DNA from 2 places in the Kytococcus sp. Marseille-QA3725 genome. Region 1 is predicted to be linked to the other one. Evidence: predicted binding sites of a transcription regulator. Region 1 holds the regulator's gene; the other holds the start of a gene.
The links. The regulator LexA, encoded in region 1, represses DNA repair genes until DNA is damaged. The targets are predictions, from matches to a motif close to TCGAACANNTGTTCGA.

Region 1 (7,884 bases):
CCACGATGACGCTGTCCCCGCGGGCCTCGCGCTTCGACGTCTCCCCGGGGTGGCCGCTGTGGCCCGGTGCGGTCGCGGCGCTGGAGGACTTCCTCCGGGTGCCCACCGCCGCGGTGCGGGCGCACGACGTGGGCCTCACCAACGCGCTGCGCGAGGGGCTGGGGCTGCCGGCCTCGGACTCGGCCATCGTGAGCCTGGCCATGCCGGAGGGGGCCGCGGCGGCCGCCGAGCGGGCGGGCCTGACGCTCTCCCAGCGGGCCGGCGGGGTGCGGTTGAGCTTCCACGCCTGGAACACCCGCGCGGACGTCGACCGGGCGCTGGAGGTGCTGAGCCCCTTCGCGGTGCGCTGACCCGCGGGGCGTCGTGCGCTGAGCCGCGGGCGTCGCACCCGGAGGCCCTGGCGCCTAGGGTGCGCGAGGCAGAAGGGCCCGGAGGTCGGTGGGTCGGGTGTGGTGTGATGCTCCACGTGCCTGAGACCCACCTCCCGGACCCCGCCGGCGCGCAGATGGCCGCCGCGCGGGACGAGGCGCACCACGGCCCCAGCTGGCGAGGACCGCGTCGCGGGACCGCGCTGTGCCTCTCGGGTGGTGGCTTCCGGGCGGCCCTGTTCCACCTGGGGGCGCTGCGCCGCCTCAACGAGCTGGGCATGCTCGGTCAGCTGCGGACGGTCTCGGCGGTCTCGGGCGGCTCCATCGCGGCGATGCTGCTGGCCGCCCCACGGCTCGGGTGGCCCGACGCGGACGCCCTCTCGCAGAGCATCGACTCGGCCGACCTCGTGGAGCCCGACCCCAGCGCACCGCCCCTGCCGCGGGGCGACACGGTGCCCGGTGGTCTGTTCTCGGCGCCCCGCGTCACCGGTTTCGAGGAGTACGTGGCCGAGCCGGTCCGGCGGCTGACCAGCCGCAACCTGCGCACGCGGGCGATGGTCTCCGGGTTCGGCCCCAAGGTGCGCCGCTCGCCGGACACGAGCTCGCGGATGCTGGCCGACCAGCTCGTCGGTCAGGTCGACTGGTGGGCGACCGACCTGCGCGACGCGCACCGCACCAGCGGCCCCGCCGTGGTGGTCGAGGCGACCGAGCTCGCGCACGGGGTGAACTGGACCTTTGCCGACCCCCGGGCCCACGCGCCCCGCGGGCGGGTGGGGGACTACCGCCTCGGGTACGGCGAGCCGCCGGCGGGGCTGCGCCTGGCGGACGTCGTGGCGGCCTCCAGCGCCTACCCGCCGTACTTCGCGCCGTTCGACATCGACGCCTCGACGCTGGACCTCACCGGCGGCCGGGTGGGGCAGGTGGACGCGGCGGCGAGGCCCCGGATCTCGCGCACGGTGCAGCTGCTGGACGGCGGCATCTACGACAACCTCGCGCTCGAGCCGGTCTGGCGCGACCACGCCTCGGTGCTGGTGAGCGACGGGGGAGCGGTCTTCCGGGCCCGCAGCGCGCGGACGCCCTTGGGGCGGATCCTGCACGTCATCAGCATCGCGGCCGGTGGTGGGGAGGTCACGCGGCTGCGCTGGCTGCACTCGGCCTTCAACTGGGGTGTGCTGGAGGGCGCGTCCTGGGCGATGGACTCGCGAGTCCCGCAGAGCTATCCCGTGGAGGTGGCCGCGCAGATCAACCAGATCCGCACGGACATGGACGCCTTCAGCGACGAGGAGCAGAAGATCATCGAGCGCCACGGGTACGGCGTGGCGGACTCGGCCATCCGCCGGTACGCGCCGCAGCTGATCATGCGCGACGCACCCGCCCGCTACCCGTACCCGGAGGTGGCCGACCCCGAGGTCGCGCTGCGGGCGCTGCGGGGGTCGGGGCGGATGTCGCTCGTCGGGCGACGGGCACCCCGCCGTTGGGCACGCGCCGGACGACGGCAGCTGGGTCGCAGGACGGCTGGGCGTCGCCGTGGCTGAGGGGTCCTCGGGCGCCGCGATGCCGGAGGTGGACAGCCCGGTGACCCTGCCGCCCGTGGTCCGGGCCGCCCCGCAGGAGGTGGAGGCCCTGGCCGAGCTGCTGGCCGGGCAGCGGCTGGCGGTGGTGACGGGGGCGGGCATGTCGACCGCCTCGGGCATCCCGGACTACCGGGGGCCGGACGGGGTGCGGCGTGTGCAACCGATGACGATCGGCGACTTCCGTGCCGGTCCCGAGGCCCGGCGGCGCTACTGGGCGCGTGCCTTCGTGGGGTGGGAGCGCTTCACCGGTGCCCAGCCGAACGCGGGGCACCGGGCGCTCGCGGCGCTCCAGGCCGAGGGCGCGGCGGGTGGTGAGGTCGCGGGCATCACCGGGGTGATCACGCAGAACGTGGACGGGCTGCACCAACGGGCCGGGTCGCCGGACGTGCTGGATCTGCACGGGACGCTGTCGCGCATCGTCTGCCTGGTGTGCGGGGCGGTCGAGGAGCGGTCGTCGCTGCAGGCGCGGCTGGGTGAGCTGAACCCGCACCACCGCGACGTCGCGCTGCGGGGCGGGCAGGTCCGTCCGGACGGCGACGTGGCCCTGGACGAGGAGGTGGTCGCCTCGTTCCGCACGGTCGACTGCCTCGTGTGCGGGGCCGACGAGCTCAAGCCGGACGTCGTGTACTTCGGGGAGAACGTCCCGCGGGAGCGCGTGGACCGGGCCTATGCGATGGTGGACGGCGCCGACGGGCTGCTGGTGCTCGGCTCGAGCCTCAAGGTGATGAGCGGCTACCGCTTCGCCCGGCACGTGCACCGCGCCGGTGGGCCGGTCGCCGTGGTGACCCGGGGATGGCACCGAGCCCACCGGGAGGCGACGCTGACCGTGGACGCGATGGTGGACGAGACGCTGCTGGCCGTCGCCGATCGGCTCGGGGTGGCCGTCGAGGCGGGGTGACCCCGTGTGGGAGGGCTCGGGGACGTGCTCCGATCCCACCCGTACCGGAGCCCCTCGGACCTGCCGGACCCCGACGGGTCCCCGGAGACCTGTCGCACCCCGCTCGGGCCGGGCGCGGCCCGGGCCCGAGCGGTCCGGACGCGATCAGACGCGGCGCAGGACCGCGGTGACCTTGCCCAGGATGGTGGCGTCGTTACCGTCGATCGGGTCGAACATGGGGTTGTGCGGCTGCAGCCAGATCTGGTTCTTGACCTTCTTGTAGGTCTTCACCGTCGCCTCGTCGTCGATGAGCGCGGCCACGATGTCGCCGTTGATGGCGGCCTGCTGGCGGCGCACCACGACCCAGTCGCCGTCGCAGATGGCCGCGTCGACCATCGAGTCCCCCTTGACGCGCAGCAGGAAGAGCTCGCCGTCACCGACGATCTGCTTGGGGAGCGGGAAGACGTCCTCCACGCGCTCCTCGGCCAGGATCGGTCCACCGGCGGCGATCTGCCCCACCACGGGCACGTAGCTGGCCGGCGGCTGGGCGTCGGCGGCCTCGGAGGGGTCCCAGGTGTCCTCCGGCAGCTTGCGGTACCCGCGGTCACCCGGCCACTGGGCGTCCAGGATCTCCAGGGCGCGGGGGCGGTTGGGGTCGCGGCGGATGTAGCCCTTGCGCTGCAGCGCGTTGAGCTGGTGCTGCACGGAGCTCGCGGAGGCGAGCTCCACCTGCTCGGCGATCTCGCGCATGCTCGGCGGGTAGCCCCGCTCGTCGATCGAGTGTCGGATGACCTCCAGCACCCTGGTCTGCCGGTCGGTCAGCGGCTCGTTGCGGCGCAGGCCCGGCTCGTTCCTCCGGTTGGTCATGGTCCCCCTTCGCTGGGTCGTCGCGGCGGTCGTCTGGCGTGCCTCGGGCGATGTCGCTGACCGCCGCCGTGCTCAGCAGATCGCCGTCCTCCCAACGATCTCCCGATGTTGTCGGTGGTCACCGATTGACTTCAGGTGTTGTCGGACGGACCCGCGTTCCCCCCCCGCGAAGGAGGAGTCGATCACGCGCTCGGCCGACAGCCGTGCGGTCACAGGGTACGACGCCCCGGCCCCGCGCGAGCGGACATCCGTTCGGGCGTGTCTTGGAGGGCGTCGACCACCTGTGCTACACATAGTACAGACATCCGACGGACAGGCGTCCGGAGGGGAAGGAGTGGACATGAGCGCGATCACCTGTGAGGCACCTCGTCTCGGTCGAGGCGTCGTGGGGCAGCGTGCGGGCGTGCACGCTGCGCCCTTCCGGCGGCAGGCGCAGCGACCGGCTCCGCGCATGCGGCTGACGGCTCGCGGACGTGCGGCCCGTCAGGTGCTGGGCCTGGTGCTGGCGGTTGCGCTGGTGCTGCTCGTGGCGTGGCAGTCGGTCGGGGCCGGGCCGGACGCCTCCGGCGCGCAGCACGTCGTGGTCGGGGACGGGCAGACCTTGGGGCACGTGGCCGTCGAGCACCTCCCCGAGGTGCCGGTCGAGCAGGGCGTGCTGATGCTGCAGGAGGCCAACGGGCTCGGGACCTCCGAGGTGCAAGCCGGTCAGGAGCTGGTCGTCCCGGAGCCCTGAGGGAGGCCTGGGCCGTGAGCGGCCCGGGGCGTCGGGCGAGGCCGGAGCCCGACAGGGAGGTCGAGGGGCGCCGGCCGAGGGGGAGTCGAGGGGAGGGGGCGAAGGGTGTTGCTCGAGGGCCGTCAGTCGAGGGTGGTGCCGGTGACGCGACGCCACATCGGGCTCAGGCCCTCGAAGGGGGCGAACCAGCCGGAGATGTGCACGTCCATGACGATGCCCTCCACGCCGGAGGCGATGAAGTCGTCCGCGCCGCGGACGATGTCCGCCGGCTGCTTGGCCAGCAGGTCGGCGGGCTCCTCCGGGTCGGACATGCCCTGCTCCACCGCGAAGTGACGGGCCCGCTCGCTGCTGGTGAAGCCGAGGAGCATCATCGTGCCCTCGATCTCGGCGGCGACGGGAGCGACAGCACCCTCGGGCCCTGCGGGGAGGAACCACCAGCGCGGGAGCGCGAAGCCGGCCTTCCAGAGATCGGTGATGGCGTCGTGGTCCGCGGAGTCACGACTGAGCTCGTGCAGCCGGTCGGTCTCGTTCGGTGCGGGCATGGGGAGGTGCATGGCGTCACTCCACCACACATCGGGGAGCCGGCGCCGAGGACCCTCCGGGAGGGCCTGTGCTGCGGAGGCAGGGGCTGGTATCGGGGACGTGGAGGAACGCTGGTCATCGGGAGGGGATGGCGCGCGGTGGGGTACAGGGTGGACTCCCGCCACAATGGAGGCGTGGAGCAGAGGCAGTCCGGCCGAGGTGCCGCCCAAGTGCGAGGAGCGGCCCGTGCCCTCCTGGCCACGGGTCTGCTCGTCACGTCCGTGGGGCTGGGGTCGGTCCCCGTGGCGCAGGCGGAGGACCACCCAGCCGGTTGGCCCGCCACGGAGTCGGCGGTGGACCCCGTGTCGTCGGACAGACTGGAGCAGCTCGCCTGCCAGGACGTGCTGGTCGTCGGTGTGCGGGGATCGGGGGAGGAGGCGCCGTGGGGTGCCACGGTCGGCGGGGTCGCGGACTCGCTGACCCAGCGGCTGTCGGGCGACGTCCGGTCGGTCTATCTCGACTACCCGGCGGTCGACCCGCACACGCTGGGGGCACACGAGCTGGAAGCGCACGTCCTGGAGTCCGTCGCGCCCTCGACGGACTACTTCGAGTCGGTCGACGCCGGGCGCGAGGAGCTCCGACGGGTCCTCCAGCACAGTGCCGAGAGGTGCCCGGACCAGGCGGTGGTGCTGGCGGGCTTCAGCCAAGGTGCCCAGGTCATCACGAGGGCACTGGCCTCCGGTGCGGACAGCTCGACGCTTGCCGGTGCGCTCCTGCTCGGCAACCCTGCCCACCACCCGGGGCAGAACACGCGGGAGATCGCGGGGCTGCTGGACACGCCCTCCATCGGCTTGGCGGCGACGCTGACCTACCTGCGCTCCCAGGCGAGGCCAGAGGGTGACACGTCCCGGCGTGCTGCGGTGCGCAATCTCATCGAGGAGGTCTTCGCGCTCCACGGCGGGTCGGTGCCCAACAGCCGCATCGCTCGGGTGCTGGCCGAGGACCAGGACGTCATCCCGCCGGAGCTGTACTCCCGGGTGCTGTCCATCTGCAGCGAGGGCGACCTGGTCTGCGACGCGGCGCCGGGGATGAGCCGGATGCTCACCTCGTCGACCACGTTGGAGGAGGAGTTCCACAGGGCCCGCCCGGTGCACGGCGGGTACACCGAGGACGTGGTCGCGCCCGGGGTCGCGGAGCTCCTCGTGCTCGCGAGCACCTGGTCGCCCGATGGGGGCCCTGCGCGGGTCCCCGACACGCCGTCGCCCAGCACCTCGCCGGGTCGGGATCCGTCCGCGTCCGGTGAGAACGGGGCGGATGCGTCCCCGGGTGAGGTGCCCCCGGGTCTCCCGACCGGGCCGGCGAGCGTGGAGCCCCTGCCCTCGGAGAGCCTGGCCGACGAGTCGGGGGATTCGCAGGAGGAGCCCAGGGGCGGGGACGGCGATGACGAAGGCGACCCGGCTGGCGACCCCGCGGGTGACGACGACGAGGACGCCCCGGACGACGGGGACGCCGGCTCGCAGCCCGAGCCCACCGGGGACGCCTCTGAGGGCAGCGACGACGGGAGCACTTCCTCCGAAGGCACGCAGGACGGCGGGGGCCCTGGCGGTGACGGCGGGGCGGACTCCGACGGCGAGGAGACGGCGGCCTCCGACCAGGGTGTGGGCGCCTCCGGGCACCCCGTCTGGTTGGTGCCCGTGCTGGGCACGGCCGTCGCCGTCCTGGCCGCGACCTCGGCGGGCCTCGCCTGGCAGCTGGGGGGACGGCGTCGATGACCTGGCTCACCCGGCGACGCCTCATCGCGCTGGTGGTCGTGTTGTCGATCCTGCTGCTCGCACAGATGGGTGACGGGCTGCTGCGACGCTACGTGGAGGGCCGCATGGCCTCGGAGGTGCACCGCACCTCAGGCGGTGAGGCCCATGCGCACGTCGAGGGGTGGCCGGCGGCCTGGTCGGTCCTGCGTGACGACTACGGGACCATCACCGGCGGGGCCCAGGACGTGCGGGTGACCGTTCGGGGTCACGAGGTGGAGGCGGACGTGGACGTCGTGGCCCACGACGTCACGGGGCTGGCCCGAGGGCCCGTCCACGTCGGTGATGCGACCGGCCGTGTGGACACCACCTGGGAGGACCTGTCGGAGGCCACCGGTGTGCAGCTCTCGGGGTCGGACGACGGCCTGCTCACGATCACCACGGAGGTGGACGCACTGGGGGAGCGGCTGCCGGTGCGGGTCACGGGTCGCCCGGTGGTCGACGGCGCCACCGGACAGCTGGGCCTGCGTGACGCGGAGGCCTCCCTGGACACGGTGGACGTTCCCCGGGACGTGGTCGAGGGGCTGCTGCCCCGGGTGGCGACCTACGCGTACCTGCCCGTGGTCGACGGCGTGACCTGGACGGGTGTGCAGGTGGGGGCCGACGGAGCACAGCTGGACTTCCGTGCTGACGACGCCGATCTGCCGCAGTGGTGACCACGGCGGACGACAGCCGAGCGGCAGGACGGGGCGTGCGGCGGTGCGGACGGCTGCTTGGAGTCCGAATGAGGCTGCGGAGTGCGGCCGTTCGAGAGGCCGGAGACGGTCGACAGGGGAGAGGGAGGGCCACCATGGCTCGTCAGGAGATCGCACTCGTGCTCACCGCCGCGGTGGTGGGCCTCGGTTCCGCCCAGAGCGCCGTGGCGGCACCCGATTCGATGTTCCCGGCGCAGGACCCGCTGGACATCACCGTCGAGCTGGGTGAGGGGAAGACCGGTGGGGAGCGGCCGTGGACCGTGTCCGTCGACGGTGAGTTCACCCAGCCGGAGTTCAGCGAAGACGGCCTGGCCATCTGGGACGTCAGGTCGTCCACCTCCTACGACGGCTGGGACGGCCTGGATCTGCTGGGGGCGCAGCACGACACGGGAAAGATGGCCACGGAGGACGAGTGCACCAGGACCGAGGAGCTCGCGCCG
Region 2 (7,884 bases), 190 kb from region 1:
GCGAGTGGGGCGTAGAAGGCCGGCCAGCCGCAGTGGGCGTCGAACTTGGTGGAGGAGCGGAACAGCTCGGTGCCGCAGCCGCGGCAGGAGTAGACCCCCTCGCCCTCGAAGGAGTCGAACTTGCCGGTGTGCGGCATCTCGGTTCCGGCCTGCCGCAGCACGGCGTACTCCTCGGGGGAGAGCTCCTCGCGCCACGCGGCGTCGTCGCGGCCCTTGGCGTAGCTGGCGGAGTTCAGCAGCGGGATGTCCATGGACCCATCGTCCCACCTCGTTCCGTCCGACGGCTCCACCGGGAGGGCTGTCAGGGGCCCGGAGCAATCCGAGGCGTCCCGCGGCCGAGCACACGCGGCCGGCACCCCCCGTGGGGCACCGGCCGCGGCGGAGCGGGGTGGATCAGCGCAGTGCGTGGTCCGGTCAGCGCAGGGCGCGCCGGTCGATGCTCACCACCTGCGGGTCGTGGTCGCTCAGCTGGTCGTGGAAGTCGGCGTTCGTGTGCACGACGTCGTGCCGGTAGGGGGTCACCGGCTTCTTGCCCTGCCGTGCCGTGGTCAGGCCCGGCGAGAGCAGCACGTGGTCCAGCACCTGGCTGTTGCCCTGGTAGTTGTACGTGTACCGGTCGGCCGGGTCGAGCTCACGGGGCAGGTCGCGCATCGCCGTGGCACCGGAGCCCACCAGCGTGTCGGCCACCGGCGAGAACTCGAAGTCGTTCACGTCACCGGCCACGATCACGTTGGCCTGGGCGTCCTTGGCGAGCAGCGAGTCCACGAAGCCGCGGACCTCACGGGCCTGGGCCTGGCGCTGCACCTCCGAGGAGCGCTCCGGCTGCTGCCAGCGACCGAACAGCGGGTCGTCCCCGCCCTTGGACCCGAAGTGCACGCCGACGACGAAAACCGGTCGGCCCTCGTACTTGTACTCCACCACGAGGGGCTTGCGGGAGTTCTCCCACGCGGTGCTCATCGGGTTGATGCGACCGGGGCTCACGGACAGGGCCGCCCACCGGCCGCGGGACTCGACCGTGGTCGGGGTCGTGGCGTCACCACCGGGGCGCTCCACGAGCTCCAGCCCGTCGACGTCCGTGCGGTGCAGCATCACGTTGCGGATGTTGCCGCCGGGCTGGCCGCCGTCCTGGCCGTCCTCGGGGTTCACCCAGGTGGCCTCGTAGCGGGGGCCGCCGGCGGCCTCGATGGCCTCGATCAGCTTGGTGACGGTCGTGGTGGAGTCGACCGTGCCGTCGTTCTGTGCCCCGTTGTCGTCCTGGATCTCCTCCAGCGCCACGATGTCGGGCGACTGCAGGTTGGTCACCAGCTGCTCGGCCAGGCCGGCGTACTTCTCCGAGTCGTCGGTCGGGTCGAGGTTCTCCACGTTGAAGGTGGCCACCTCCAGGGCGTCGTCGCGGTTCTCCGCGGCCACGTCCCGGGCGAACGGGCTGGCCTGCACCTCGCCGAGGTCGGTCACCTGCAGCTTGTAGTTGGCGAACGAGTAGTCCAGGACGCCGGCGGTCAGCCCCTCCAGCCGGGCGCCGGTGTTCACCTCGGGCAGGGCATCCTTGCCCAGGATGCCGTCGTCCAGGTGCACGCGGCGGGCGTTCGGCTGGTCGTAGCCGCCGTACACGACGCCGCCGAAGACGCTGCGCTGCGCACCGGCGTCGGACGGCACGACGGGGATCTCCCCGAACGAGGCGGTCGGGCCGACCGCGGTCGCGTCGCGGACACCCACGCGCATGCCCTCCAGCGCCTCGTAGCCGTCGATGGCGTGCTCCTGCGGCCGGAACGGTGCGTCGTCGTACTCGACCGACCCGGGGTCGCCCGCTTCGATCGCCTGTGCGGGGATCTCGACGTCCTCGCCGAGCACGACCGGTGCCGGGACCTCACCGTTGCCGGTGACCTCGACGGTGGGGGAGGTGATCTGGGTGGTGGTCAGGTTGTCGTGACCGCCGGAGCCGCCGGGGCGGTACTCGGTGACCAGGCCGCTGGTGGCCACCTCGTCGCCGGGGGCGACCTCCACGGAGCCACGGGTGTACACGTAGAGGCCCTCGCTGGTGGCGGGGTCGTCGTCCGGGGTCGTCGACTGCATCCAGAAGCCGTTGCGGTCCGTGGCGGTCACGACACCGGGAACCGCCGAGACCTGCTGCCCCTCGTACGGGGAGCGGTGGGTGGCGCCCTGGATGTCGGCGATGGTCGCGTCACCCGGCTTCGGGTCGTCGGGATCCGGCACGGCCGAGCAGTCGCGCGGGGCGGTGGCGGAGTTCTGCGGCTCCGGCGAACCGGCCCGGAAGTCGGCGGCGTTGCTGTCGGTGTCGTGGCACGGCTCGGTGCGGGCGATCGAGGTGGTGTTCGAGGTCGAGCCGGCGGGAGCGCCCTCGGCGGTGTCCGCCCCGCCCCATCCGAGCAGGTCCACGACGGTGCCGTCGGGGCCGACGAGCTGCAGCTTGGCGCCGGAGGAGGACATGGGCGTGGTGCCGGTGGAGTCCGGGGTCGGCAGGGGCGCGGCCTCGGTGTTGGCGCCGGCTGCCTGCTGGACCAGGTGGCGCCCACCGGGCTCCACGGTGCCGGAGAGCTTGGTCACCTGCGGGGTGGTGCCGCTCTTGGAGCGGTACTCCAGGGTCCAGCCGGTCAGGTCGACGGGCTCGCCGGAGCGGTTGAACAGCTCGACGAAGTCGTTGCGGAACGGGGCGCCGGAGTTGCCGCCACCGCCGTACGCCTCGGCGATGACCACGTCCTGCGAGGCCGCGTGCGCGGACGGCTGGGCGGTGGGAGCGGCCAGGGCCGCGGCCGGCACGAGGAGGGCCAGCGTGACGGTCAGGGAAGTGCGAGCGGTGTGTCGCATGAGGGGGTCTCCACGGGAGGGATCGTCGGACAGGACAACATGACAGGCCATGGTGTTCTCCAGGTGCCAAGGACGTGTCCGGTGGGTGAACGGCACGTCCCCGCACCGCACCCCGGGCCCGGGTCCGACGACGGACGGTGCCCTCCTCGCGGAGCGCCGTAGTCTTCTGGGGACACCCTCGACGAACGCCCGTGCGCCCCGCACCGGCGTCCCTCCCGGCAGGAGCCCCACATGAGCAGCAAGGCCGTCGTCCTGGAGGTCCCCGGACCGGACGACTCGGTGCGCACGGTGCGCCTGTCCAGCCCGGGCCGGGTCATGTGCCCGGCGGGGGAGCAGCCCGGCTCGGTGGACGTCACCAAGCGGAACCTGGCCGAGTACCTCCTGGCAGCGGGGAGCCGGTTCCTGCAGGCGAACGCGGACCGCCCCGTCACCCTGCAGCGCTTCCCGACCGGCATCGACGGGGAGGAGTTCTACTCCAAGAACCCGCCGAAGGGTGCCCCGGACTACCTGTGCACCACCACCTGCACCTACCCGAGCGGGCGTTCACACGATCAGGTCGTCCTCGACGAGGTGGCCGCTGCCGTGTGGGCGGTGCAGATGTCCACACTCACCTTCCACCCCTGGCCGGTGCGCACGACCGACCACTCCGGCGATCTGCTCAACGACTGCCCGGACCAGGTGCGTCTGGACCTCGACCCCATGCCGGGCCGTCCGTTCACCGACGTCGTCACCGTCGCGCGCACAGCTCGCGAGCTGCTGGGGGAGTGCAGCCTCACCGGGTACGTGAAGACCTCCGGCCACCGTGGCCTGCACGTGTTCGCTCCGATCGAGCCCGACCGGGAGTTCCTCGACGTGCGGCACGGGGTCATCGCCCTGGCCCGGGAGCTCGAGCGACGGCTGCCCGAGCTCGTGACCACCCGCTGGTGGAAGGAGGAACGGGGTGACAAGTGCTTCATCGACTTCAACCAGCACTGCCGTGACCGGACGCTCGCCGGGGCCTGGAGCCCTCGTGCCCTTCCCGGCGCCCCGGTCTCCCTGCCCGTGACGTGGGACGAGCTCGACGACCTGACGCCCGGGGAGGTGGTGGTCCCCACCGCGGCCGAACGCCTGCAGGAGCCCGACCCGTGGGCCGACATGCTCGACCACCGCGGCGACTTCTCCCGGGTCATGCAGCTCTGGGAGGCGGACCTCGAGCGCGGCCTGGGGGAGGAGCCCTTCCCGCCGGACCACCCGAAAATGCCCGGCGAGCCACCCCGCGTGCAGCCGAGTCGGGCGCGCAGCGGGTCCTGATCCAGCGCTCGTGGGCGTTACCTCCTGCGCTCTCGGCACTGCGTCCCCTCGCCGGCGCAGTCCCGGTGCTCTCGACACGGCGGTTCTCTCCCTGCCGGGGTCCCTCATGCCGTGCCCTCGAAGTGCACGGTCGCCCGTCCGTGGGCGTCACGCTTCACGGTGTGGTGCACCCCTGGTTTGTCCAGGGCCCGGTGGTGGGCACCGCACAGCGGGATCGCGTTCGCCAGGTTCGTCGGTCCGCGGAGAACCTGCTCCCCGTGCCTCACACCCCTGTCGCTCGTTTCGTCCGGCGTGTCGTCGTCACCACCTGGCATCGCCCTGCCCGGTGGGCCGACCCCGCCGCCCCCAACGGCCCCACCAGCCAGTCCGGAGTCCCGGGAGGCGTGACGCGGTGACCACGGCTGCTCGTGGTGGATCTGGCACCAGCTGAACGGGCGATCGCAGCCGGCTGCCGCGCACTCGGTGTAGACGGCGCTCAACGCCAGGCGCTGGGTGGTGCTGAAGAACCGCTTCTGCGTCCCGAGGTCCAGCGGCAGCGACGCGCCACCCAGGACGCTCGGGATGATGCCGGCCTCCGACGCCAGCCGGCGCACCTGACCGGCCGAGAGCGTCGTCCCGACGTCCGTGCGAGCCACCCGGCGGACCTCACCGCGCAGTGTCTCCAGGTCGGTGTGGACCACGATGGTGGCCGCGACCTTCGACCCGAGGTGCTCGTGGGGCATCCGCTCCAGCAGCTCCGCGAAGGCACGCCCCCGCTCGGCCTGCCAGTCCAGCTCCTCCCACGTCTCGGGGCCGGACGTGCGGCCCGTCCCCGAGACGGGTTCACGACTTGTTGCCGCACCACCCGCCCGGGGGCGGCTCCGGCGGGTCGGGGAGACCATCGCCCCGATGACCTTCTCGAGCATGCGGGCCTGCACCGTCGGGACGACGAACTGCCCGGTGCTGGTGCCGTCCTCGTCGTGCCTCACCCAGAACCGGGCGGAGGCCCAGGCACGCTCCTCCTCGGCGGCGACGGCAGTCTCCTCATGCGTATCGACCTCGTCGAGGTCGTCCACCACCGCTGCCAGGCAGCGGGGCGCATCCCGCCGGAAGGAGGCGGGGGAGCGGCGGGAGGCCGACGCCACGAGACGGCGCTCGACCTCCGCACGCTCGGCGGCTCCCAGTCGTTCCGGGAGTCGGGCCAGCTCGCGGACGATCACCGCCACGTGGGCCTTGCTGATGACCCCCTTGTCCAGCGCCCGGCCAGTCCGCGTCCGCGATGCGGGGCTCTGCCCCTCACGGGCTCGTGGTGCCGTGTCCTCGCCGGAGGCACTGCAGGATCCTGGAGGGTCGAGGGCCCCCTTGGGCGACGCGTTGCCCAGCGCCTCGGACAGTGAGCCGTCGACGGCTGCCTGACGCCCGTCGGCCCTGCCACCACGACGGAAGAACTGCCCCTCGTCCAGGTGGGGCGACCGGCCGGCCAAGCGCTCGCCGCGGGCCACCGTCCCGACCCGAAGCCGTGCGGACTCCAGCCGGTTCACGGCCCGGTCGAGCTCCGCGATGAACTCGCGCAGGTCCGCGCCGGTCACGGGTCGAGGCGCATCGTTCAGGGAAGCCACCGAGACGATCAGCTCGTCCAGCCCGCGGTGCACCACGTCCAGGGCGTCTCGCACCCCCTGGACGGGCACCACGGCCTGCTGCTCCTCGACGACGGCCATGACCCACCCCCTCGGCAGTCACCTGCGGACGGAACCCCTGTTCCGTCCGTGCATCGACAGGATAGCACAAAAACGAACCTGTGTACTAGTCCGTATCGATGATGTGACCTAGTTCACCGAGGTCAGCCACGCCAGCCGGCCCAGCCACGACGCACCGGCTCAGCCCTCGCGGCGCTCCTGCACGACGCTCTCCCCGCGCCCACGGCCCTCCCGCGCCAGCCGCTCGGCGCGGGTCGCCAGCACGCCGGTGCCCCCGAGGACCAGCAGCAGGAGCACGACCGTCACGAGCCCCAGCGCCATCCAGGCCATGCCCAGCCATCCGAGCACGAAGAGCCCCACGGCCACCAGCAGTGCGACGAGCGCCATCGAGCGCACCACGCCCTTGACCGGCACGGGCAGGCTGCCCGAGCGCAGGAGCATCAGTAGTCCCGTGACGGCCAGGACGCCGGCGCAGACCGCCCCCGGCGCCCACGAACGCGACTCGGCGGTGGTCTCCAGCAGCAGTGCAGGCATGGGGTCTCCCTTGGTCGAAGCGGTTCCCGATCCCTCAGGAATCCGCGCCCAGAACGGCGCCCAGATCGTAGCCGGAGGCCACGTCAACCTGATCGAGGGTGCACTCGCGGGGGTCCTTGTCCGGGCGCCAGCGGACGAAGCGCACCGTGTGCCGGAACCGCCGCCCCTCGAGCTGGTCGAAGGCCACCTCGACCACCCGCTCGGGCCGCAGCGGCACGTACCCGGTGTCCCTCCGGGAGCTGAACCGGTTGCGTTCCCGCTGCGCGGTCGCGGCCCGCCCGTCGGAGCCCCGGACCACCAGCGGCTGCAGCTCCTCCTCGAGCTCGACCCGCCGCGCCGCGGTGAAGGACGACGCACCACCCACCGGCACCAGCTCGCCCCCGGAGTACAGGCCGAGCAGCAGGGACCCCACCCCGCTGCCGCTCCTGTGCTCCCGATAGCCCACCACCACGGCGTCCGCCGAGCGCTTGTGCTTGACCTTCACCATGCTCCGGCCGCCCGGCACGTAGGGCGTGTCCAGCCCCTTGGCCACGATGCCGTCGAGCCCCGCCCCCTCGAAGCGGGTGAACCAGTCGGTCGCCTCGTCCACATCGGTCGTCATCCGGGTGACGTGCACCCCGTGCGGGGCCGACGACCCACCCACCAGGGCCTCCAACCGCCGGCGCCGCTCGCGGAAGGGCTGTTCGAGGAGCGACCCGTCGCCGTCTGCCAGCAGGTCGAAGCACACGACCTCGCCGGGCGTCTCCGCGGCCAGCCGCTCGACCCGCGACCGGGCCGGGTGGATGCGCTGGGAGAGCGCGTCCCAGTCCAGCCGCTCGGCCCCCGGGGTGCCCGAGCGCACCACGAGCTCCCCGTCGACGACCGCCGGGGCCGGGATCACCCGCACCCGCTCGACCACCTCCGGGAAGTACCGGGCCAGTGACTTGCCGCTGCGTCCGACGAGGTCGGTCGCCTCGTCGCCCTCGCCGACCGCCGTCGCCGTCGGTGCGGCCTCGCCACGGACCACCAGGACGCGGAAGCCGTCCCACTTCGGCTCGTAGGCGCACCCACCGGGCAGTGCGTCGGGCGCCGGGACAGAGGCCGCGGCCTTCGCGAGCATCACGCCGGGCACCGAGGGGGAGTCAGCAGTCATGGCCCCAGTCTGCGCCACCCGGCGGCGTCCACCCAGGCGTTCGGACGCGGCACCCCGTCGCCGCACACCCGGCCGCACCACCCCCGCCCCGGCGCCGATGTCGTGACAGGGTGCCCCTCATGACCAGCCCCCGGTACATGCTCGCCATCGACCAGGGCACCACCAGCACCCGCGCCATCGTGTTCGACCACGACGGCCGGCCCGTCGCGTCCGACCAGGTGGAGCACCAGCAGATCCTGCCCCGGCCCGGGTGGGTCGAGCACGACCCACAGGAGATCTGGCGCACCACCCGCTCGGTGATCGCAGGGGCCCTGAGCGCGGCGGACACCAACGCCGGCCACCTGGCGGCCGTCGGCATCACCAACCAGCGCGAGACCACCGTCGTCTGGGATCTCCACACGGGCGAGCCGGTGCACCACGCCATCG

Region 2: the regulator LexA is predicted to act here: its motif matches at 5,886-5,901, upstream of ACY8FT_RS02805 (DUF222 domain-containing protein).

The regions. Positions count from the first base shown of each region.
Region 1 is NZ_JBUCLA010000001.1:429,012-436,895, forward strand. It holds gene ACY8FT_RS01995 (aminotransferase class V-fold PLP-dependent enzyme) at 1-350, shown strand, start outside; gene ACY8FT_RS02000 (patatin-like phospholipase family protein) at 467-1,903, shown strand; gene ACY8FT_RS02005 (Sir2 family NAD-dependent protein deacetylase) at 1,896-2,840, shown strand; gene lexA (transcriptional repressor LexA) at 2,985-3,686, opposite strand; gene ACY8FT_RS02015 (LysM peptidoglycan-binding domain-containing protein) at 4,090-4,419, shown strand; gene ACY8FT_RS02020 (hypothetical protein) at 4,542-4,961, opposite strand; gene ACY8FT_RS02025 (cutinase family protein) at 5,136-6,713, shown strand; gene ACY8FT_RS02030 (hypothetical protein) at 6,710-7,405, shown strand; gene ACY8FT_RS02035 (hypothetical protein) at 7,540-7,884, shown strand, end outside.
Region 2 is NZ_JBUCLA010000001.1:621,590-629,473, forward strand. It holds gene msrB (peptide-methionine (R)-S-oxide reductase MsrB) at 1-251, opposite strand, end outside; gene ACY8FT_RS02795 (lamin tail domain-containing protein) at 415-2,826, opposite strand; gene ACY8FT_RS02800 (DNA polymerase domain-containing protein) at 3,058-4,116, shown strand; gene ACY8FT_RS02805 (DUF222 domain-containing protein) at 4,221-5,813, opposite strand; gene ACY8FT_RS02810 (hypothetical protein) at 5,973-6,326, opposite strand; gene ACY8FT_RS02815 (ATP-dependent DNA ligase) at 6,361-7,458, opposite strand; gene glpK (glycerol kinase GlpK) at 7,578-7,884, shown strand, end outside.